2 regions of the Rahnella perminowiae genome follow, and region 1 is predicted to be linked to the other one. Evidence: predicted binding sites of a transcription regulator. Region 1 holds the regulator's gene; the other holds the start of a gene.
What was found. Region 1 encodes LexA, which represses DNA repair genes until DNA is damaged. Its sites were predicted from a motif close to TNCTGTATGTACATACAGNA; they were not measured.

Region 1 (11,893 bases):
TCTTGACCGCCGTTACGCGCATGCCCATGTTGATCGCTTGCATCAGCATAATGTGCAGAGTATTGAAACCAGTTCGCTCCACCTCGGGTTACTGGGAGATATGAAACGTCTGAACTCACTGTTCTGTGCGGTGGCGTATAACGTGCTGGATCAGGATGAGCAGGAAGACGAGCAGCGCGAACCGAATGATGATGCGCAACGGGTGTAGTCCGAATAAAAACGGGCGCTGAGGAAGGCGCCCGTTTCTTTTTCCTGTTTTTTTACGGTCTGGACATCAGTCTTTTTTGACCGGTTTGCCGGACCAGTAACCGGCCAGTAAAGAACCTGAAAGATTATGCCAGACCGAGAACAATGCACCCGGCAGTGCGGCCAGCGGGGTGAAGTAGATTTTCCCCAGCGTCGCGGCTAAGCCTGAGTTCTGCATCCCGACTTCCATCGCCAGCGTGCGACAGGTGGTTTCGTCAAAGCCAAACAGTTTTCCACCCCAGTAACCGCTCAGTAAACCAATGCCGTTGTGCAGAATAACCGCCACAATCACGATCAGTCCCACAGAACCGATAAAGCCCTGACTGCCCGCCACGACGGCGCTGATAATGGCGATAATGCACACCATTGAGAAAAGCGGCAGCAGCGGTTCGATGCGTTTTACGGTTTTCGTGAACAGATGATGAATAATCAGACCGGCTAAAATCGGGATGACGACGATTTGCAAAATGCTCAACAGCATGCCTTCCACATCGACCTTGATGTGTGTATCAACATACAGACGTGTTAGCAATGGCGTGGCGAAAACACCAACCAGCGTGGAAACCGCAGAAATCGTCACGGAAAGCGCGACGTCACCTTTCGCCAGATAAATCATAACATTAGAAGCGGTTCCGCTGGCCACGCTGCCAACCAGAATCATCCCTGCCGATAAATCTGCGGGCATATGGAACAGCTTTGCCAGTACCCATGCCGCCAGCGGCATGACCAGATAATGCAGGAAAGTAGCGGCAGCAACCGGGCCGGGCCGGGAAAGCACGCGTTTGAAATCACCGAATTCGAGAGTGACGCCCATCGCGAACATGATCAGCATCAGCAGGGTAGAAACGTGCGGGCCGATCGGCGTAAACGTGCCGGGCGAATAGTAGGCCGCAACGGATAACAGCGCGGCCCACAACGGGAACAGGCGGGTTATTATGGCTAACATTGAGGATGATCCTTGTCTTTGTTGTTTTGCAAAAGTACAGACAAAAAAAAGACCGGGCACGTGGCCCGGTCTTCTCAGATACCGCGCCCGTCTTTATTCGAATAGGTTGCGGTGTAGAGTTTTAACAACCTGATCGGCATCGTTGCCCGGCACCAGGAAGCATAAATTGTAGCTACTTGCGCCGTAGCAAATCATGCGGATATTGAACGGATCCAGTACGCCGAAGACTTCTTTGCCGACGCCACAGGCCTGTGACAGTTTGTTACCGATAATCGCGATCAGTGCCAGATTTTCTTCGACTTCCACGCGGCACAGTGAGGATAATTCTGTCAGCAGCGAGGTGGTCAGCAGGCTGTCACCCGAGGATGTGGAACCGGTGGTATCCAGCGTCAGTGCGACGCTGACTTCGGACGTTGTGATCAGATCAACAGAGATGCTGTGACGAGCCAGAATGCCAAACACTTCGGCGAGGAAACCGCGTGAATGGAGCATACTCAGGCTGTGCAGCGTGACCAGCGTTTGTCTGCGGCGCAGGGCTATCGCGCGGAACAGCGGCGGATTATCGCTGGTATCACACACCAGGGTGCCACCGCCTGACGGGTCCTTGCTCGAGCCTACAAACACCGGAATACCGCGGCGCACCGCTGGCAGCAGCGTTGCAGGATGCAGAACTTTCGCACCAAAAGTCGCCATTTCAGCCGCTTCTTCAAATGCTATACGGTCAATACGTTTTGCCGCCGGCACCAGACGTGGATCGGTAGTATAAATCCCCGGTACGTCCGTCCAGATATCCACCCGGGAAACGCTCAGCGCTTCGCCTAACAATGCGGCGGTATAATCGCTGCCACCACGGCCAAGTGTCGTGGTACGCCCTTTGCCTTCAGAACCGATAAAACCTTGTGTGATCACCAGAGCGTCCTGCAAGCGCGGTTGCAACTGCTGAACGGTTAACTCGTTTAATGCCTGAGTATCTGGCTCCGCCCGGCCAAAGCGATCATTGGTGCGCATAATTTTACGCACGTCGAACCATTCCACCGGCACGTTACGCTGGCGAATGATTTCAACAAACAGCAGAGTAGACATCAGTTCGCCATGGCTCACCAGTTCGTCAGTCAGCGCGGTAGATGTCGCCAGGCTCGCCGCTTCTGACAACATAGCGATATTTTCCAGCATGCGGCCGATTTCTTCGCGGATCACTGTCGGATTATCGAGGCGGTCGATGATAGCGCTCTGGATGCGCCGAATTTCATCAAGCAGGAACACCCGTCGTTCGGTTTCTTTACCTTCGGCCAGCTCGACTAATAAATTGGTGACGCCCGCAGAGGCGGAGAGGACAACCAGACGCACTTCAGGACGCGACAGCACGATATCCGCGCTGCGGTTCATTGCGTCGAAATCCGCCACGCTGGTACCGCCGAATTTGGCGACGATGACATTACCCAAAGGCTGCTGACTGGCGTTGCGGGATACTGCGTGATTCATGTAAAACCTCGTGTCCGGGTCGTCATACCATGACGGCCATCGATTCCATAAGAATTGGCACAAAGGGAAGAGCGGGAAACGGGAGCAGGCGTAGAGATACTACGATACACCCAGAAGCGCCCCACCTAGCCGACACCCTTTCGGGGTGTTCCGGTGACAACCCAGGGGATTCAGCCCCTGTAGTCGATCGTTCGCCTGCCGCGGGCTTATGATCTCGGCGCCGCTCCCCCTGATGTATCTTCGTAGGATTTCGGCTCCTCCGATACACTGCCTGGGCGACGCGCCTCTTCTGGCTCGCGCACCGAGCGCGCGAGTTAGGCGCTTAGGAATAGCCGTTTATCGCCCGTCTGTCAACGGTCAGGCAGCGCATGCGCTACATTTTGAGCGATTCTCATCTAATATTGTTCTCTGTCATTGTGATTAAGCAGATCTGACCTATCGCAAGAAAAGGCATCTCTTCCCGGGAACTTCAGGCTACAATCGGGACAGTTACCTCATATTTATTCTCAGCCTAAGAGCATTGCTATGAAAAATATCAATCCAACTCAGACCGCTGCCTGGCAAGCCCTGCAGCAGCATTTCGACAAGATGAAAGATGTGCAGATTAGCCATCTGTTTGCTGAAGATGGTGATCGTTTCTCCAAATTCTCTGCCACGTTTGAAGACCAGATGCTGGTCGATTTCTCTAAAAACCGTATCACTGCAGAGACGCTCGATAAACTGCAGGCGCTGGCGAAAGAGACTGACCTTCAGGGCGCAATCAAATCGATGTTCTCTGGCGAGAAGATCAACCGCACCGAAGACCGTGCTGTTCTGCACGTAGCCCTGCGTAACCGCAGCAACACACCAATCATCGTGGACGGCAAAGATGTTATGCCGGAAGTGAACGCAGTTCTGGCGAAAATTAAAGGTTTCACCGGGCGCGTTATCGGTGGCGAGTGGAAAGGGTATACCGGCAAAGCCATCACTGATGTGGTGAACATCGGGATCGGCGGTTCAGACCTCGGTCCGTTCATGGTGACTGAAGCACTGCGTCCGTACAAAAATCATCTGAATATGCATTTCGTCTCCAACGTAGATGGCACGCATATCGCTGAAACGTTGAAAGATTTGTCTCCGGAAACCACGCTGTTCCTGGTGGCATCAAAAACCTTCACCACACAGGAAACCATGACCAACGCCCACAGCGCGCGTGACTGGTTCCTGGAAACTGCCGGCGACAACAAACACGTGGCGAAACACTTCGCTGCGCTGTCTACCAACGGTAAAGCAGTGAGCGAGTTTGGTATCGATACCGACAACATGTTCGAATTCTGGGACTGGGTCGGCGGTCGTTACTCTCTGTGGTCAGCAATCGGTCTGTCTATCGCGTTGTCTGTTGGGTTCGATAACTTCGAACAATTGCTGAGCGGTGCTCATGCAATGGACAAACACTTCGCGAATACGCCGGCTGAGAAAAACCTGCCGGTGCTGCTGGCACTGATCGGCATCTGGTATAACGATTTCTACGGCACTGAAACCGAAGCTATCCTGCCATACGACCAGTACATGCACCGTTTTGCCGCTTACTTCCAGCAAGGCAACATGGAATCTAACGGTAAGTTCGTTGACCGTAACGGTAATCCGGTGGATTACCAGACGGGCCCGATCATCTGGGGTGAGCCGGGCACTAACGGCCAGCATGCGTTTTATCAGCTGATTCACCAGGGGACTAAAATCATCCCTTGTGACTTCATTGCGCCAGCCATCAGCCATAACCCGCTGAGCGATCACCACGCGAAACTGCTGTCTAACTTCTTCGCCCAGACGGAAGCGCTGGCATTCGGTAAATCTCTGGACGTTGTCGAGAAAGAATTCGCCGATCAGGGCAAAAAACCGGAAGACGTGAAACACGTTGCGCCGTTCAAAGTGTTCGAAGGGAACCGTCCGACCAACTCCATCCTGCTGCGTGAAATCACGCCTTACAGCCTGGGTGCGTTGATCGCGATGTACGAACACAAAATCTTTACTCAGGGCGTGATCCTCAACATCTACACCTTCGACCAATGGGGTGTAGAACTGGGTAAACAACTGGCAAACCGTATCCTGCCAGAACTGGAAGATGACAAAGACGTGACCGGGCATGACAGTTCGACTAACGGCCTGATCAACCGCTTCAAAAACTGGCGCTAATACCCGTTATCCTTCGCGCTGCCCCGGCGTTGGCTGCCTTCATGAACCCCGCTCACATACTTGTGTATGCTCCCGGGGATTCATTCAGTTGCCGCCTGGATGCAACACGAATGATTTAGGGCATTAAGGTTTTTATACGTCAAAATAAAAGGGTTAGCCTTCACCGGCTGGCCCTTTTTTAATGGCGCTTTTCCTGTGCTGACTCTGTGGTATTCTGCGGGTATTAATAACAAAAGTGGGATGTAGATCACATGGCAGGATCAAAGCGGGCATTAATGATATCCGTCATTATGCAGCGAATTTTGAACATATTCTTATTAGGACTGGCCGCAATCCTGATGATTTTTATCGGGCGTGAAACCTACCACTTAGCAATGGTGCTGTTCGTGAATAACGATCAGTCGTCCTCGTATCTGCTCATCGAGGGGATTGTGATTTACTTCCTCTATTTTGAGTTTATTGCCCTGATAATTAAATATTTTTCATCGGGCTATCATTTCCCTTTACGCTATTTTATTTACATCGGTATCACCGCGATCATCCGTTTGATCATCGTTGATCACAAAAGTCCTTACGACACATTGGTTTACGCCTGCGCCATCCTGGTGCTGGTTGTGACGCTGTTCCTGGCCAATGGCGAACGTCTGCGTCGCGAATAAATGAGGCAATTACTGCCTCGCATTCATACGCTAGAATGTGAGGCAGATAATTCATTGGAGGTATGAACACCTTCATTACGGAGCCATTGATGTCTGATTCCCATTCCACCGAAAAATCCCCGATCCACTGGTTTGACGATCCTTCGCAGGTGCCTGCGGATGTGGCTGACTGGCTGATGGAAATGGGATCCATGACCCGCCGGTTTGAAAAACAGGGTGTGACCGTCACCGTGAAACCGCAAAACGAATGTTTTGTCAGCCGCGAAGAACTGGGTGAAAGCGAGGCGCAGCAGTTGCCGGAAAGCGCCCGTTACTGGATCCGGGAAATCGTATTGTTTGGTGACGCACAACCGTGGCTGCTGGGGCGCACGGTCATTCCTGAAGAAACACTGACCGGGCCAGATCTGGCGCTGGTCGATTTAGGGACTGTGCCGCTGGGCCGCTACCTGTTCAGTGGCAATAATCTGTCCCGTGATTATATCCATCTGGGTCAATTACACAGTGAGCAGGGCGAGTTATGGGCACGCCGTTCCCGCCTGCGCTTGTCTGACAAGCCGCTGTTGTTGACCGAAATTTTCCTACCGGACTCACCGGTTCATCGTCCGCAAAGTCAGGCGGAGCAGGAATGAGTCAGACTAACCAAGCAGGAGAACAAAGAGTGTCAGGAAGTATGACTCAGGGCACATGGCGTGATTACTGCCGCCTGATGCGTATTGATAAGCCGATCGGCTCATTGTTGCTGTTGTGGCCAACGTTATGGGCACTGTGGGTAGCCGGTGGCGGAATGCCCTCTGCGAAGATTTTGCTGGTCTTCGTGCTGGGCGTGTTTTTCATGCGTGCCGCCGGTTGCGTAGTGAATGACTACGCCGATCGCAAATTTGATGGTCATGTAAAACGTACCGCTCAACGGCCATTGCCGAGCGGGGCGATCACTGGCAAGCAGGCGAAAATATTATTCGTCGGACTGGTGCTGGTGTCATTCCTGCTGGTTCTGCTGCTTAACCGCATGACCATTTTACTGTCTCTGGCCGGACTGGCGCTGGCATGGATTTACCCATTCATGAAGCGCGTCAGTCATCTGCCTCAGGTCGTTTTAGGCGCAGCGTTTGGCTGGGCTATCCCGATGGCTTATGCGGCGGTGAGCGAAAGTGTGCCGCTCAGTTGCTGGTTAATGTTCGTGGCAAATATCTGCTGGACGGTGGCTTACGATACGCAATACGCGATGGTCGATCGTGACGATGATGTGAAAATCGGCGTGAAATCGACAGCGATTCTGTTTGGTCGTTTTGACACGCTGATCATCGGCCTGCTGCAACTGGCAACGCTGGTGCTGATGGGCATTGTCGGTCATCTTTCCCAGCTCGGTGCACCGTTTTACTGGTCGCTGCTGCTGGCTGCTGCGCTGTTTGTACATCAGCAGAAGCTGATTGCCCAACGTGAACGTGATGCCTGTTTCCTGGCTTTCCGCCAGAACAATTATGTCGGGCTGGTGCTGTTCCTCGGCATTCTGATGAGCCTGTCAGGGTTCACGTTGTAAATATTCCTGAACTGATTCAACGCCCATAAAAAAACGCCCGGCCTCCGTAAAGAGTCCGGGCGTTTTTATGCAGCCAGCACTGGCTGGCGCTAATGGCGGTTAATGATTGGTATCGCGCACATCCAGCTTCGGCTCCGCCGGAGGCGCAGTCGGTTGCGGCAAATCAGACGGCATACCCGCACTCTCAATGGTCAGCTTGATGTCTGATGTCATCAGATCACTGAGCATGAGATAAATTTCACGTGTTTGTTCCTGAATGGCATCACCGCTGTCACTGATATAGCCTTCAGCGCGAAGTGTACCGACCAGCGTCGAGAAAACGGCTTTATCGAAGAATTCAGGGGCATTGATACCGTGCAGTACGGACAAACGCTGCGCCATAATCCGGCTCTCTTTTTCCAGCGCACCACGGTTGATACTTGGGTTATTGGTGAGCAGGGAGAAGGTAATCGCGTAGCGTTGCAGCGTTTCACGTACACCGGCCGCCAGCAGTTGCAGGGTACGGATCCGCGCCGGATTAAGGGTCAGTTCATCATCTTCAAGATGAATGATTTGCTGACGTGCCAGTTCCAGCGTCAAAACATCCAGTACCTGTGGCAGCTCAGACGTCTCGAAATGCATAAACAATTCGGCTTTGAGCATCGGATAAATCAGTTCGACCTGACGCAGTAATTCCGCGCGGCTGACCTGACGGTGATGCATCACAATGCTTGAAATCAGCGACGGCAACACCAGCATATGATGGATGTTGTTGCGGTAGTACGTCATCAGAACGGCCTGTTCGCGAGGCAGTACGATGATGTCGCCAATGTTGTCTTTCTCAACCTGGAACTTGTTCATGTTCAGCGCGTGATCGAGCAACTGATCGGCAGTCAGATCCGGCACCGTTGAATCCGCGTTGTAAGGTACGTTACGCAGTAATTGCAGGTAGCAGTCTATTTGCTCGGTCAGTTGTTCACGAGTCAGTGAACGCTGACGGGACGCCAGCAGCGCGGTACAACACAAGTTCATAGCATTGGCAGCCGCTGAATTGTTGATACGCACCATGATCTGTTCTGCTAAGTCCTGTACCGTTGGCGTCAGCCAGCTAGGACGTTGTGCTTCGATCGGGTCGATGGCTTCACGCCAGGTCGGCACATTCTGGTTCAGGTAAGTGGTCAGATGCAGCGGTTCACCAAAGTTCACATAACCCTGGCCGAGATTGCGCAGCTTGCGCAAGCCGTTAAGCATTTGCGTCAGGCTTTCTTTCTCTTTAGTCGCACCGCGCAATTCTTTGGCATAGGTGCCCACTTCCATGACGTGCTCATAACCGATGTAAATTGGCACCAGCGTGATCGGGCGTGAACCACCGCGCAACATGGCCTGAATAGTCATGGCCAGCGTACCGGTTTTCGGCTCCAGCAGGCGTCCGGTTCGCGAACGCCCCCCTTCCACAAAGTATTCCACCGAATAACCACGGCTGAATAGTTCGCCCAGATATTCACGGAACACCGTTGAATAGAGCTTGTTGCCTTTGAAGGTTCGACGAATAAAGAACGCACCCAGACGGCGGAAAATCGGGCCAGCTGGCCAGAAATTCAGGTTGATGCCAGCGGCAATATGCGGCGGTACCAGCCCCTGATGATAGAGCACGTAAGACAGAAGCAGATAGTCCATGTGGCTGCGGTGGCAGGGCACATACACAATTTCCTGACCGTCCAGCGCCAGCTGGCGTACACGCTCAGCATTATTAACATTGATGCCTTTGTACAAACGGTTCCACGTCCAGCTCAGTACGCGATCAGAGAGGCGCACGGCTTCATAAGAGAAGTCAGCGGCAATCTCTTCCATCAGGGCGATGGCATTTTGCTGGGCTTTTTCGTGGGAAATTTTCTTGCTGCGGGCTTCGTCTTCAATCGCTTTTTCAATGGCTTTTGAGGACAGCAATTTGTTGAACAAGTCCTGACGTGCCGGAAGACGTGGGCCAACGGCGGCCAGACGTTGACGGGAGAAGTGCATCCGCGCCACACGTGCCAGCTTTTGAGCAATGGTTTTATCTGTGCCGTGTTCCGTCGCCATATAACGCAGGGAAACAGTATTGGAGAAGCGGACAAAACTGTCCCGCCCCAGCCAAAGCACAGCGAAGAATTTCTGGATGCCGTTCAGTACGCGCAGATGTGGCGTGTCATCCTGACCTTCACGGCCCGGTGCCCGACCAAACATCACCGACACCGGCAACATCTGAATGTCTAAATCCGGGTTATTGCGGTGCAAATCAAGGTAGTCGTGGAACAGCTTTACGGATTCCTGCTTCGGCGTGTAATAAGAGAATACGCGCGGACCTTCAGCAATAAAGACATGGCTTGGCAGCAGGGTTCCGTCAATTTCCAGCGGAATAAGGGGATCAGGCAGATTCTGTGCCAGACATTGCGCACGCAACGTCAGCAAATCGGCTTTGGAATTATAGGGCAATACATACAAAATCGGCCGCGTCGGGTCTAAATGCAACTCGGTAACCGGATCTGAAGGTATGACCTTGCTCTTTACCAGCAATGAGAGCGGTAAATTCAATAATGTGTAATAAAGTCTACGCCAACCTGACATAAAAACGTGAAGCCTCTTGTTAGCCATTTCGCCGCAAGGATACCAGAAAGCTCAGATGAGATCTGTGGTGATGCAATACCCTTCTTATTTCAAGCCGCAGGGGTGTTGGCTTAAGACGTTCACCCGAATCACTTACTCATGTAAGCTCATCAGGATTCACTTCTTTACCGCCTTTCTGCACCCCGACTATTTGGGGTATAAAGTGCGGCAAATTCTCTAAGGATCAGTAAAAGAAATGGCTAACCAAGTCACTGGATTTACCCGAATTTATAAAGCAGCTGGCTATTCCTGGAAAGGGCTGAAAGCGGCATGGCAAAATGAAGCGGCCTTTCGCCAGGAAGCCAGCGTCGCTATTCCGTTAATTTTGTTATCTTTTTGGTTTGATGTCAGCCCCGTAGAACGCATTCTGCTGGTGGGATCCGTTGTTTTGGTCTGTGTCACTGAACTGCTCAACAGCGCGGTGGAATGCGCGATAGACCGTATCGGATCTGAGTTTCACGTACTTTCAGGCCGTGCAAAAGATATCGGCTCGGCTGCCGTACTTCTGACCATCATATTGGCGTTTTTTGTCTGGGTCAGCATCTTTTGGCCACGATGGTTCTGATTTGGAATCTGCATTCCAGGAATCAACGTTATGCCCTGTTTTTATTCAATCTTAGGTTTTCATTGATCGTTTAGCTGTATATACTCACAGCAAGACTGTATAAACAACCAGGGGGCGGAATGAAAGCTTTAACGACCAGACAACAAGAGGTCTACGACCTTATTCGCGATCATATCTCCACCACCGGTATGCCACCCACCCGCGCAGAGATTGCATCACGTCTGGGGTTCCGTTCCCCCAATGCGGCGGAAGAGCATCTCAAAGCGCTGGCGCGTAAGGGTGTTATTGAGATTGTTTCCGGCGCATCACGCGGCATTCGTTTGCTGATGGAAGAAGAAGAGGGTTTACCGCTGATCGGCCGGGTTGCTGCCGGTGAGCCGTTGCTGGCCCAGCAACATATTGAAGGACACTATCAGGTCGATCCGGCCATGTTTAAGCCGAGTGCCGATTTCCTGCTGCGTGTCAGCGGTATGTCGATGCGTGATATCGGTATTCTTGATGGCGATCTGTTGGCTGTACATAAAACGCAAGACGTGCGTAATGGACAGGTTGTCGTGGCCCGTATAGACGATGAAGTCACCGTGAAACGTCTGAAAAAACAGGGCAGTGTGGTGCAGTTATTGCCTGAAAACAGCGATTTCCAGCCGATCGTGGTTGATTTACGTGAGCAGAATTTCAGCATTGAAGGGTTGGCCGTAGGCGTCATCCGCAACGGTGACTGGATCTGACCTTCGTACTTCGGGCTGCAGATGCGTTGGCTGCGTGCGTTCACCCGAATCACTGACTCCTGTCAGCTCATCGGGATTTTTTTACTTGCCGCCTTCCTGCAACTCGAATGACTCGGTCAGATATTACTGGGTCAAATTCTTGATCCCAATGGTCATATTGTTGATTTGCGGGTTCGTTAGCCGCCTCTGACATACCGCTAAGCTTTAACGTTTCATCTCGTCGCCCCTTCCGGGGCGATGTCACTTACAGGCATAACCTGAACCTCCGGCATGAGATTCTCTATGCAACATCATTCCCTGCGACAAACACTCAAAAACACCTTTTTAAGCCCCGCCGATAAGGCGCTCTGGAGGCTGGCATTGCCGATGATTTTTTCAAATATCACGGTGCCTCTTCTCGGGCTTGTGGATACGGCGGTGATCGGTCATCTCGACAGCCCGGATTATCTCGGCGGAGTGGCTGTGGGTTCGATGATCACGACTTTCCTCTTTATGCTCTTACTTTTTTTACGGATGAGTACCACCGGCATGACCGCTCAGGCGCTGGGCGCGAATGATAACCGGTTGCTGGCGCGCGCTTTCGTACAACCCTTTCTGCTGGCCGTATTGTCTGGTCTCACCATAGTGTTGTTCCGGCACCCCCTGATGGAACAGGCGTTTCATATCGTCGGGGGCAGCCAACCGGTGCTTGAACAGGCGAGGCTGTTTATCGAAATTCGCTGGTTCAGTGCCCCGGCTTCACTGGCGAATCTGGTGATCCTTGGCTGGCTGTTGGGCATTCAGTATGTTCGCGGGCCGGTGATTTTGCTGATTGCCGGGAATCTGCTGAATATCATTCTGGATCTGTGGCTGGTGATGGGGCTGGGCTGGAATGTGCGTGGTGCTGCCATGGCGACGGCAAGTTCCGAGTATTTCACGCTATTTATCGGGCTGTAC
Region 2 (11,893 bases), on a different contig from region 1:
AACGGCGATCCAGCCGGTGATTGTGGGTGAAAATCAGCCCGCGCTGGATCTGGCTTCGGCGCTTCGCGGGCGCGGTTTATGGGTCAGTGCCATCCGTCCACCGACGGTGCCACCGGGCAGTGCGCGGCTGCGCATTACCCTGACGGCGGCGCATGAGCCGGAAGATATCGATTTTTTGCTGGAGTCCCTTTATGGGTGCAGTCACTGAATTAGTGAACAAACAAGCGGTGGCCGATGCGTTCAGTCGCGCCGCCATCAGCTATGAAAACGCCGCGCAGTTGCAGCGTGATGTGGGTGAGGAATTGCTGGCGCTGGCAGCGCCGTATCTGAAAGATTCCGGCAAGATTGTCGTCGATGCCGGTTGCGGCACCGGCCACTTCAGCCGGTACTGGCGCGCGCAGGGCAAAAATGTCATTGCGCTGGATCTCTCCGAAGGCATGCTGAACCGTGCGCGTGAACTGGATTCAGCCGATGAATATATCCCTGGGGACATCGAACGTCTGCCGTTTGCCGACAATTCTGTCGACATCTGCTTTAGCAATCTGGCCGTGCAGTGGTGCAACGCACTGCCGCGCGCGCTGGAAGAAATGCACCGGGTCACCCGCAACGGCGGGCTGGTACTGTTTTCTACCCTGGCAGAAGGTTCGCTCAATGAACTGGCTGCGGCGTGGATGAAGGTCGATGGCCGGCGTCACGTGAACCAGTTCCTGACACCGGACAAAATCGCTGAAGCCTGTGCGCCGTATCGTCATGAAGTGACGTTCAGCGATCACGTTGCCCGATTTCCTGATGTCATGTCACTGCTTCGTTCGCTGAAAGGCATCGGCGCGACGCACATCAAGAACGGCCGGCTCGGCGGCCTGGGTGGCAGGGAACGTCTGCAATTACTGGACAAACACTATGCCCGCCGCGACGGCATCCTGCCGCTCAACTACCGGCTGGTCTACGGCATTTTGCAGGTCGAAGAACTGATCCCTCGCTGATCGACTCCTCCCCTTCGCAGGGGAGGGAGCCAACCAACACCAGACTTTTATTAAAATAAATCATGAAAAAATACTTTATTACCGGCACCGACACTGAAGTCGGTAAAACCGTGGCGACCACTGCTTTTTTACAGGCTGCTGCATGCGCCGGACACACAACCGCCGGTTATAAACCGGTGGCATCAGGCAGTGAAATGACCGGGGAAGGGCCTCGCAACAGTGATGCGCTGGCCTTGCAGGCTTACAGCACTGTCGGGCTGCGTTATGACGAAGTGAACCCGTGCACGTTTATCGAACCGACGTCACCTCATATCGTCAGCGAACTGGAAAACCGGCCGATTGATCCACAGGTGTTATCAGACGGGTTGCGTCATCTCGAACCGCTGGCGGACTGGGTGGTGGTGGAAGGCGCGGGCGGCTGGTACACGCCGCTGACGGCAGATTACACGTTTGCCGACTGGGCGGTGGCCGAACAATTGCCGGTAGTGTTAGTGGTAGGCATGCGGCTCGGTTGTATTAACCATGCCGTGCTGACGGCGCAGGCCATTGTACAAAGCGGCTTGCCTCTGGCAGGCTGGATAGCCAATGACATTCAGGAAACGGGGAAGCATCATCAGGCTTACAGAGAGACGCTCACGCGTATGCTGCCTGCGCCCCTGTTGGGCGAGATCCCGTACCTGACTCAGGGTTTGGACGTGAATTTAGGCCAATATCTGGATCTGGACCGCCTCACCCGCTGAGACATCAGACGGTCAGATAATTTTTGACTAACGTATCGTCAAGCTGCGCCAGCGTGCCTTGCGCGATGTTTCGTCCGTCATCGACCAGACAGAAACGGTCCGCGACGCTGCGGATGAACGGCAATTTATGGCCGACCAGCAACAATGTCAGACCAAGATCACGGTTCAGGCGGTGAATAATATTACCCATATTCGCCGCCATCGATGCGCTGGTATGCTCGGTGGGTTCATCCAGAATCAGTAATTCAGGCTCCTGAACCAGTGCACGGCTGATTGCCAGTTGCTGCTGCTGGCTTTCATCAAGTTCACCGGCTTTGCGCGCTCCCATTTCCTTTAGTGTCGGAAAAAGGTCATACACTTCTACCGGCACACGACGGGTCTTATTCCGGCTGGCCATCATAGCAATTTGCAGGTTTTCATCGACGCTCATCTGGGAGAAAATCTGCCGTCCTTGTGGCACGTAACCGATACCCATTTGCGCACGGCTTTCGACCGGCAAATTCAGCAGACTTTGCGGTTCTTCATCACGTGATTGCCAGGAAATTGCACCGCTTTTCACCGGAAGATGCCCCATGATGCAGTTCACCAGCGTGGTTTTTCCTACGCCATTTCGCCCGATCAGGCAGGTACATTGACCGCGGTACAGTTCGAGATTGATATCCCACAGAATATGTTTTTGCCCATAATACTGATTAACTGATTTTACACTTAACATCAGATCTCCCTCCCGCACGGAGCCTTCCGCTGAACTTCACTTTGACGGCCACTGTCATATTTCTGACATTTATGTTCCGCTATTGATGCCCCTGACAGAATTTAATCCCGTTTGTTGACGGACAATCTGACAGCATCAATGACAGATAAATATCCCTTAACCAGTCATAAATGGGGCTAAGAGAGGTTTCCCTACGTTAAAAATGATTCTGTACCCCAGAAAACAGGGAGATCTTCATTTTTTACGCCGGGGTGAAAAAAGCAGTTCTGGCTGCCTTAACCTTTTCATGCACAGACGTTGCAACTCTCAGGCCAAGTTTGTAAAAACGGCAGGGAAAAGGGGCGTTGCATGGGTGTTACCAGCCAAGCCCCTTACAATTTAGGATTATTCATTAGCGTTTCTGAGGTTTTGAGTTTTCCCCCGCAGGGTGCGGCATCAAGGGAACTGCACTTTGCCAGTGCTGCCCTTACTGCTTTTGGTGCAACCTCATGGACAAACATGAGCAAAAAATCCTGTCGGGATGCACTTTTGGTTTTTGCAAGAAACATCAGCCTGACTCTCTAGGCAAAATAGGCATAAATAAGGAGATAAAAAAGATAAAAAATAACTAAAAAAGACCTCTCAGACCGGCAGGAGGCAAAATCCTGTTTTTTACCAACTCCCGCAGCGCGGGGCGTGCTGAGACTTATCCACTATTCCTGTGGATAACCTTGTGCATGAGAGTAAGAAAAGTTGCTACAGACGAGTCAGCATGCGGGTTCCGCTCAGTTTGCCCGTATTCGCAGCTTTTTAGTGATAATCTTTTTAATCAATGAGTTACCTAAAAGCAATACAGTCGTAATTCGTTCGTCATAGTTGTGTCAATCTTCGTCAGCCTGTGGTCAGAAAGCGGAAGGGGAAAGAATTTTGGGAAAAAATGTCACCTGATGGTGAGAGATCTCATCTTTCATATCCTAAAAAAGTGCAGCAGCGCCAGCAGGTTAAACGCAAACATTCTTTATCGGTTGGAAGCTGGTTTTATATACAGTATTATAGCGAAGGTAAAATCAGGGCTGGCAAAAATCGCGAAGTCTTTCATACTATTTTTCCGCAAACTGTTCACCCGTACAGCGCGCACGGCCCTATGCGTTCCCATTTCAGTCAGGTAGCCCGTCATGAGTAAAGTGTTCAAACTGCATTCCGAATTTAAACCGTCCGGCGATCAGCCAGAGGCGATACGCCGTCTGGAAGAAGGGCTGGAGAACGGGCTGGCGCACCAGACATTGCTCGGGGTCACCGGTTCGGGCAAAACCTTTACCGTGGCGAATGTGATTGCGGATCTGAACCGTCCGACGATGGTACTGGCGCCCAACAAAACGCTGGCCGCGCAGTTATACGGTGAGATGAAAGAATTCTTCCCGGAAAACGCCGTCGAATATTTCGTCTCTTACTATGACTATTATCAGCCAGAGGCGTATGTCCCAAGTTCAGATACTTTTATCGAAAAAGACGCCTCGGTGAACGAACACATCGAGCAGATGCGCCTTTCTGCCACCAAAGCTCTGCTCGAACGACGTGATGTCATTGTGGTGGCTTCTGTTTCAGCGATATACGGTCTGGGCGATCCGGATTTGTACCTGAAAATGATGCTTCATCTGACCAAAGGGATGATTATCGATCAGCGTTCGATCCTGCGTCGTCTGGCAGAGCTGCAATATGCGCGCAATGATCAGGCTTTCCAGCGCAGTACTTTCCGCGTGCGTGGCGAAGTGATTGATGTGTTCCCGGCTGAATCGGATGATCTGGCGTTGCGCATTGAGCTGTTTGATCAGGAAGTTGAACGTCTTTCGCTGTTTGATCCGCTGACCGGCCAGGTGCAACATGAAGTGCCGCGTTTTACCATTTACCCTAAAACGCACTACGTAACGCCGCGCGAACGTATTGTACAGGCGATGGAAGAAATCAAGGTCGAACTGGCGGATCGCCGCAAGGTGCTGCTTGCCAATAACAAACTGCTGGAAGAGCAACGTATCAGCCAGCGTACGCAGTTTGATCTCGAAATGATGAATGAGTTGGGTTATTGCTCCGGTATTGAAAACTACTCACGTTATCTGTCCGGCCGCGGGCCGGGCGAGCCGCCACCGACGTTGTTTGATTATCTTCCGGCTGACGGCCTGCTGATTGTCGATGAATCGCACGTCACCATTCCGCAAATCGGCGGTATGTACAAAGGCGACCGCTCTCGTAAAGAAACGCTGGTGGAATATGGTTTCCGTCTGCCTTCCGCGCTGGATAACCGCCCGATGCGTTTTGAGGAATTCGAAGCGCTGGCACCCCAAAGTATTTATGTCTCAGCCACGCCGGGGAAATACGAGCTGGAGAAGTCCGGTGACGATGTGGTCGATCAGGTGGTGCGTCCGACCGGTCTGCTGGATCCGATCATTGAAGTACGGCCGGTGACCACACAGGTGGATGACCTGTTATCGGAGATCCGTAAACGTGTCGCGATTAACGAGCGTGTGCTGGTCACCACGCTGACCAAACGTATGGCCGAGGATTTGACGGAGTATCTGGAAGAACACGGCGAGAAGGTGCGTTACCTGCACTCTGACATCGATACCGTTGAGCGTGTGGAAATTATCCGCGATTTGCGTCTGGGGGAATTTGACGTGCTGGTGGGGATCAACTTGCTGCGCGAAGGGCTGGATATGCCGGAAGTGTCGCTGGTGGCCATTCTGGATGCGGATAAAGAAGGCTTCCTGCGTTCTGAACGTTCACTCATCCAGACCATCGGCCGTGCAGCGCGTAACCTCAACGGTAAAGCGATTCTCTACGGTGATAAAATTACCCACTCGATGGCCCGTGCCATTGAAGAAACCGAACGTCGTCGCGCCAAACAGGAAGCGTATAACCTCGAAAACGGCATCACGCCGATGGGGCTGAATAAGAAGATCTCCGACATCCTGCAACTCGGTCAACCGAAGACCAAAAAGAACAAAGACAAACGCGATGCCGAAGCGGCGCAGACCTTCAAATCGCTTACGCCAAAAGCGCTGGAGCAGCGCATTAAAGAGCTGGAAAGCAAAATGTATGCGCACGCGCAAAATCTGGAGTTTGAAGAAGCGGCTAACACCCGTGACGAGCTGCATGCATTGCGCGAGCAGTTTATTGCGATTTCGTAAAGCTGTCCCCAAATAAGTCGGGTGATTGAACGCAGCCAACCCACAGGCAATGTGAAGTATGTCGGGGATAAAAGTGATAGACTGCGCGGCCTGTAAATCATCACCCTGACATTTTAAAATGACGAGCGAGCCAATGACGGATACACCACAAAACCCTGGCGCAGCGAAAGATCCGCTGCACGGCGTCACGCTGGAAAAACTGCTGACAACACTGGTGGATAACTTTGGCTGGCCTGCGCTGGCCTCACAGGTCAATATCAATTGCTTCAAAAGTGACCCGAGTGTGAAATCCAGCCTGAAGTTCCTGCGCCGCACACCCTGGGCGCGTAAGGAAGTGGAAACCTTATATCTGGATTTTATCGAAGGCCATCTGCGCCCGGATTTGACCCGCAGCAAACGCCGCACCCCCTTGTCTGCACAGGCGCCGCAAAAAACCAAAGTCAGTACCGCCGCACCTGCAGCCGACAGCCCCTGGAATAATCATCCGCTGGTGAAAAAGTAATTCAACGTGTTCTTGTGAGGAGAAAACTCGTGTCAGAGCAACGTGTTCTTATTGTGGTAGATATGCAAAACGGGGTATTTGCTTCGCCGCGTTATGACCGCAGCGGACGGGTCGAACAGATTAATCAACTGATAGCCCGGGCAGGGCGCGTCATCTTCATTCAACACGCGGAAGGCGAAATGACGGAAGGGAGTGAATACTGGCAGGTATTGCCGGAGCTACATCTGCCGGAAGACGCACTTTCCGTGACTAAAACCGCCTGCGATTCTTTCTACCGCACTTCCCTCGATCATGTTCTGCAGGAAGAACTGAACGTAACCGGTTTTACTATCTGCGGTTGTGCGACGGACTATTGTGTAGATACCACCATCAAGGTTGCTGCCAGCAAAGGTTATGCCGTGACGGTCGCGTCGGATGCGCATACCACCGGCGATCGTACATATGTTTCAGCGCAGCAACTGATCGGGCAACATAATGAAGTCTGGCGTGAATTATCCGTGCCGGGCAATCCGGTAACGGTAAAAACGACGGCGGAAATTCTGGCCGACTGGTCATAAACTCCGTTTTCTGAACCCAAAAAAGGCCGCTAAAGCGGCCTTTCGTGTTTGTGATTTCCGGAATCAGATCATTTTTTGCAGCGTCTCTTCAATCGCCATCCGCAACATGTCGCGGTCATGACGATAGGGCACATCACTGGCTTCGAGCGGGCTTTGAATAATCAGATGTTCAGCGGCGCTGCTGCCGATGTTGACTTTAGGCCCGACAATGGCGGCATCGGCGCGGCGGCCGATACGCTTCTCGATCATATCCAGTTTGTCATCCAGCGTCAGCGAGGCGGCGGCGACACTCAGTTCTTTCCCCAGATTTCCGATATACACGATATGCGCCCGGCTGCGGCGCAGCGCGGCTGTCATATCATTCATCAGTAATAATGGCATCAGGCTGGTAAAGAAACTGCCCGGCCCGATCAGGATCAGATTGGCTTCGGCGATTGCCTGTAACGCTTCCCGGGTAGCGGGCACCTGGGGTTCCAGCAGCAATTCACGCGGTATTTGTGCCAGTTTATCGACGTTCACTTCGCCGTGGACATGTTCACCATTGGCATCAATCGCGGCCAGATCGGCGGGTTGTTCGGACATCGGGATCAATTCTGCGTCAACTTTCAGCAGGCTGCGCACCAGATTGATCGCCTCAAGCGGGCGTACGGTGAGGTGATCCAGCGCACGCAGCATCAGATTGCCAAGATTATGGCCATCCAGTTCGCCCTGGCCGCTGAAACGGTATTCGAACATCGCCGATGCCAGGCTCGGTTCGGTGATCAACTGATTCAGGCAATTGCGCATATCGCCCCAGGCGATGCCGCCAACGGAACGGCGGATACGGCCGGTTGAACCGCCGTTATCGGTGGTGGTGACAATGCCAGTCAGACGCGGGCCTAGCAGCGAAAGTGAAGACATCACCCGGCCCAGCCCGTGCCCTCCGCCTAACGCCACCACCCGGTCGAGGTCAGCTAATGTTCGATTGCGCATGGTTTTCCTTTCAAATGGGGAGCGGCGGGTTTACCTCGTTTTCCAGCGGCGGATTTTACCTAATATTGCAACAAGATGTTACCCCTTCTCGCCACTCTGAGAACATTAAAAACCCGGTGCTTTTGGCATTGAAAATGCTGCCTTTTGTCGTGAAATATCGTTATATATCAAAATACATAACGAAAAACCACCTTGGCGAACGGGACTTTGCGGCGTTAGAATATGCTCCGTTACCCCGTATTCATTATCGCTCCGCTACGGACCGGATGAATCAACTCCTAGCCCTGGTTCCTAAGTTGTTTTTCTGACGTCGTTCCCGCAGAAACAATATGGAGCCCTGGCCGTGACACTATGTCACCAGGGTGCACGGCAGAAATGCCCGCATCTCCCGTATTTGGAAAGGTGTTAAGGTGCTTCAACTTACTGATGCTTTTGCCCGCAAGTTTTATTACTTGCGGCTGTCGATCACTGATGTGTGCAATTTCCGTTGCACCTATTGTCTGCCGGATGGCTATAAGCCGCTCGGACACAGCAATAAAAGTTTTCTCTCGCTCGATGAAATCCGTCGGGTCAGCCGTGCGTTCGCCAATCTGGGAACAGAAAAAGTGCGTCTGACCGGTGGAGAACCTTCGCTGCGCCGCGATTTCTGCGAAATCATTGCCGCAGTGCGCGAAAACCCCTCCATTAAAACTCTGGCAGTGACCACCAATGGTTACCGTATGGCGCGTGATATTGCGAAATGGCGCGACGCGGGTCTCACCAATATCAACGTCAGCGTTGACAGTCTCGATGCCCGCCAGTTTCATGCCATCACCGGGCAGGATAAATTCCGCGAGGTTATGGCTGGCATTGATGCTGCTTTTGACGCCGGTTTTAGCAAAGTAAAAGTCAATACCGTGCTAATGCGCGATGTGAATCACGCCAGTCTGAATACCTTCCTCGCGTGGATTAAAACCCGCCCGATCCAGTTACGTTTTATCGAACTGATGGAAACCGGCGACGGGGGTGACCTGTTCCGCAAACACCATATCTCCGGTGAAGTGCTGCGCGAACAGCTGGTGCATCAGGGCTGGCAGTTGCAGCTTCGCTCACGCAGCGACGGCCCCGCGCAGGTATTTAGCCATCCGGATTATCTGGGTGAAATTGGTCTGATCATGCCGTACGAAAAAGATTTCTGCGTCAGTTGCAACCGGCTGCGGGTATCGGCCATCGGCAATCTGCATTTATGTCTTTTCGGCGAGCAGGGTATTCCGCTGCGTGATTTATTAGCCGACGACATGCAGCAGGACGATCTGATGGATCGCATTCAGGGGGGCCTCAGTCGTAAAAAACAGACCCACTTCCTGCATGAAGGCAATACCGGGATCACCCAGAATCTGTCGTTTATCGGCGGCTGAATCCGGTAGTAATCGTTTAAGGAGCAAACTGATGAGCAAAGCCAGTAAAGCGTTTTTGCCGTTATCTGTGGCGATCATGACGGTGTCTGACCGTCGTACTGACGCGGAAGACACGTCCGGGCATTACCTGAAAGAAGCCGTCACCGAAGGCGGCCACCATGTCGTCGCACAGCAAATCGTCAAAGAAAACATTTACAGTATCCGTGCCGTGGTTTCCGCATGGATTGCAGATGAAAAAATCCAGGCGATTCTGATCAACGGAGGCACGGGTTTTAGTGCAGGCAACAATACGCCGGAAGCACTGAAGCCCTTGTTTGACCGTGAAATCGAAGGCTTCGGGGAGCTGTTCCGCATGGTGTCGTTTGAAGATATCGGTACCTCGACCATTCAGTCGCGCGCCATAGGTGGCATTGCCAACCAGACGGTGATTTTCGCCATGCCCGGTTCAACCCGCGCCTGCCAGACCGCCTGGGATAACATCATTGAAGCGCAGCTTGATGCCCGTCAGGGGCCGTGTAATTTCACTCCACATTTGAAGAAATAAGTATGTCTGAACTGACTCATATTAATGCATCCGGCGATGCTCACATGGTGGATGTCTCCGGCAAGGCGGAAACTGTTCGTGAAGCCCGTGCGGAAGCCTTTGTTGAAATGGCTGCCGACACGCTGGCGATGATCATTAACGGCAATCATCACAAAGGTGATGTATTTGCCACGGCGCGTATTGCAGGTATTCAGGCCGCGAAAAAGACCTGGGATCTGATCCCGTTGTGTCATCCGCTGTTGCTGACCAAAGTAGAAGTGACTCTGGAAGCACAACCGGAGCATAACCGCGTGCGTATCGAGTCACGCTGCCGTCTGAGCGGGAAAACCGGGGTGGAAATGGAAGCGCTGACGGCGGCTTCCGTCGCGGCGCTGACTATCTATGACATGTGTAAAGCGGTTCAGAAAGATATGGTGATCGGCCCGATCCGTTTGCTGGAAAAAAGTGGCGGTAAATCAGGCGACTTTAAGGCGGTACTATGATTGATATTTTATTCTTCGCACAGGTGCGCGAACTGACCGGCACCTCCAGCCTGCAACTTCCTGCAGATTTTGCCACGGTGGAAGCGTTACGGGCTGCGCTTACCGGACGGGGAGAACGCTGGGCACTGGCGCTGGAATCAGGAAAATTACTGGTGGCGGTTAACCAGACGCTAACCACGATGGCGCATCCGTTGCGCGCGGGTGATGAAGTGGCGTTCTTCCCGCCGGTGACCGGAGGCTGAGATGGATCAGACGAAAATTGTTGTTGATGCTGCGCCGTTCAGCGTGGGTGATGAATACAACTGGCTGGCGCAATCCGACGCCGACGGTGCTGTTGTCACGTTTACCGGCAAAGTGCGTAACCACAATCTGGGCAGTCATGTCAGTGCCTTAACGCTGGAGCATTATCCGGGCATGACCGAAAAAGCGCTGGCCGAGATTATTGCCGAAGCCCGTAACCGCTGGCCGCTGCAACGCGTGTCGGTTTATCACCGCATCGGGCCGATGTATCCGGGCGATGAAATTGTGTTTGTCGGTGTGACCAGTACACATCGCGGCATGGCATTCGAAGCCAATGAATTCATTATGGATCACCTGAAAACCCGCGCGCCATTCTGGAAGCGAGAAGCCACGCAAGAGGGGGACCGCTGGGTCGATGCCCGTGACAGCGATAAACAGGCGGCGGCCCGCTGGTAAATAGCATCTCAACCGCACGCAGACCTTCCATGCTTTTCTTCCTATCTGTGATACGCTTTAAAAATCGGGAGGCTGTTTTGGCCTCATTTTTCATCCTCCATGCAAAAGGGTAATCATCATGGATCGATATCCACGCAGTAACGGTTCAATTGTTGAACGCGCGAACACCGGCATTCAGGCGTACATGGCGCAAGTGTATGGCTGGATGTTCTGTGGTTTGCTGCTGACGGCATTTGTGGCCTGGTATGCTTCCGGCTCTGAAAAAATCATGAGCTTTGTTTTCTCAAGCCAGATTACTTTCTTCGGTTTAATTATCGCGCAGCTGGCGCTGGTCTTTGTGATTTCCGGTATGGTGAACCGTCTTAGCGGCACCGTGGCCACCGGTTTGTTCATGCTATATTCCGCACTGACCGGTCTGACGCTTTCCAGCATTTTTCTGGTCTACACCGGTGATTCAATTTTCGGAACGTTTATCGTGGCCGCCGGTATGTTTGGCGCGATGAGTGTCTACGGTTATGTGACCAAACGTGACCTGACCGGTATCGGCAGCATGTTATTCATGGCGCTGATTGGTCTGGTGCTGGCCTCACTGGTAAACATGTGGCTGAAAAGCTCCGGCCTTGCGAATATCATTTCGTACGCCGGTGTGCTGATTTTCGTCGGCCTGACCGCGTATGACACGCAGAAGCTGAAAAACATGGGTGCGCAGTTGTCAGAGGATGACCGTGATAACTTCCGTAAATACTCGATTGTTGGCGCGCTGACGCTGTACCTTGATTTCATCAACCTGTTCCTGATGTTGTTGCGGATTTTCGGCAACCGTCGTTAAGGTTTTTGATTTCAAACGATTGAGAGGGACACTGAGAAGTGTCCCTTTTTTTATGCCTGCTGGTGAGGCTTTTTACTCCCTCCCCTGCGAAGGGGAGGAGCAAATCAAACCCTGATCCTTCCCGTCGGCACCTGCCGGAAACTCCACCACACCTGCACTGTGTTGAATAACACCAGAATTGCCGTCACGATAAACACCCACCGGAAGCCGAGCAGGGCAGAAGCACTTGAGCCAATCAAGGGGCCCACCACATTCCCGAGATACATAAACGACTGGTTGTAACCGAATATCCGGCCGGTAACCTGATCACTGCTG

Region 2: the regulator LexA is predicted to act here: its motif matches at 3,448-3,467, upstream of uvrB (excinuclease ABC subunit UvrB).

The regions. Positions count from the first base shown of each region.
Region 1 covers NZ_JAFMOT010000185.1:234,731-246,623, reverse strand. Annotated here, with positions in the region: gene J1781_RS20425 (Na/Pi cotransporter family protein) at 1-208, shown strand, start outside; gene panS (ketopantoate/pantoate/pantothenate transporter PanS) at 275-1,192, opposite strand; gene lysC (lysine-sensitive aspartokinase 3) at 1,286-2,674, opposite strand; lysine riboswitch at 2,781-2,971, opposite strand; gene pgi (glucose-6-phosphate isomerase) at 3,200-4,846, shown strand; gene psiE (phosphate-starvation-inducible protein PsiE) at 5,098-5,505, shown strand; gene ubiC (chorismate lyase) at 5,595-6,134, shown strand; gene ubiA (4-hydroxybenzoate octaprenyltransferase) at 6,176-7,042, shown strand; gene plsB (glycerol-3-phosphate 1-O-acyltransferase PlsB) at 7,142-9,625, opposite strand; gene J1781_RS20385 (diacylglycerol kinase) at 9,861-10,229, shown strand; gene lexA (transcriptional repressor LexA) at 10,349-10,957, shown strand; gene dinF (MATE family efflux transporter DinF) at 11,240-11,893, shown strand, end outside.
Region 2 covers NZ_JAFMOT010000156.1:6,659-18,551, forward strand. Annotated here, with positions in the region: gene bioF (8-amino-7-oxononanoate synthase) at 1-208, shown strand, start outside; gene bioC (malonyl-ACP O-methyltransferase BioC) at 192-983, shown strand; gene bioD (dethiobiotin synthase) at 1,046-1,723, shown strand; gene J1781_RS04150 (ABC transporter ATP-binding protein) at 1,728-2,438, opposite strand; gene J1781_RS04155 (hypothetical protein) at 2,787-3,002, shown strand; gene uvrB (excinuclease ABC subunit UvrB) at 3,593-5,599, shown strand; gene J1781_RS04165 (VF530 family protein) at 5,733-6,101, shown strand; gene J1781_RS04170 (isochorismatase family protein) at 6,131-6,658, shown strand; gene J1781_RS04175 (gluconeogenesis factor YvcK family protein) at 6,722-7,630, opposite strand; gene J1781_RS04180 (hypothetical protein) at 7,615-7,938, shown strand; molybdenum cofactor riboswitch at 7,894-8,051, shown strand; gene moaA (GTP 3',8-cyclase MoaA) at 8,041-9,027, shown strand; gene moaB (molybdenum cofactor biosynthesis protein B) at 9,059-9,571, shown strand; gene moaC (cyclic pyranopterin monophosphate synthase MoaC) at 9,574-10,053, shown strand; gene moaD (molybdopterin synthase sulfur carrier subunit) at 10,050-10,295, shown strand; gene moaE (molybdopterin synthase catalytic subunit MoaE) at 10,297-10,749, shown strand; gene J1781_RS04210 (Bax inhibitor-1/YccA family protein) at 10,868-11,578, shown strand; gene mdtG (multidrug efflux MFS transporter MdtG) at 11,683-11,893, opposite strand, start outside.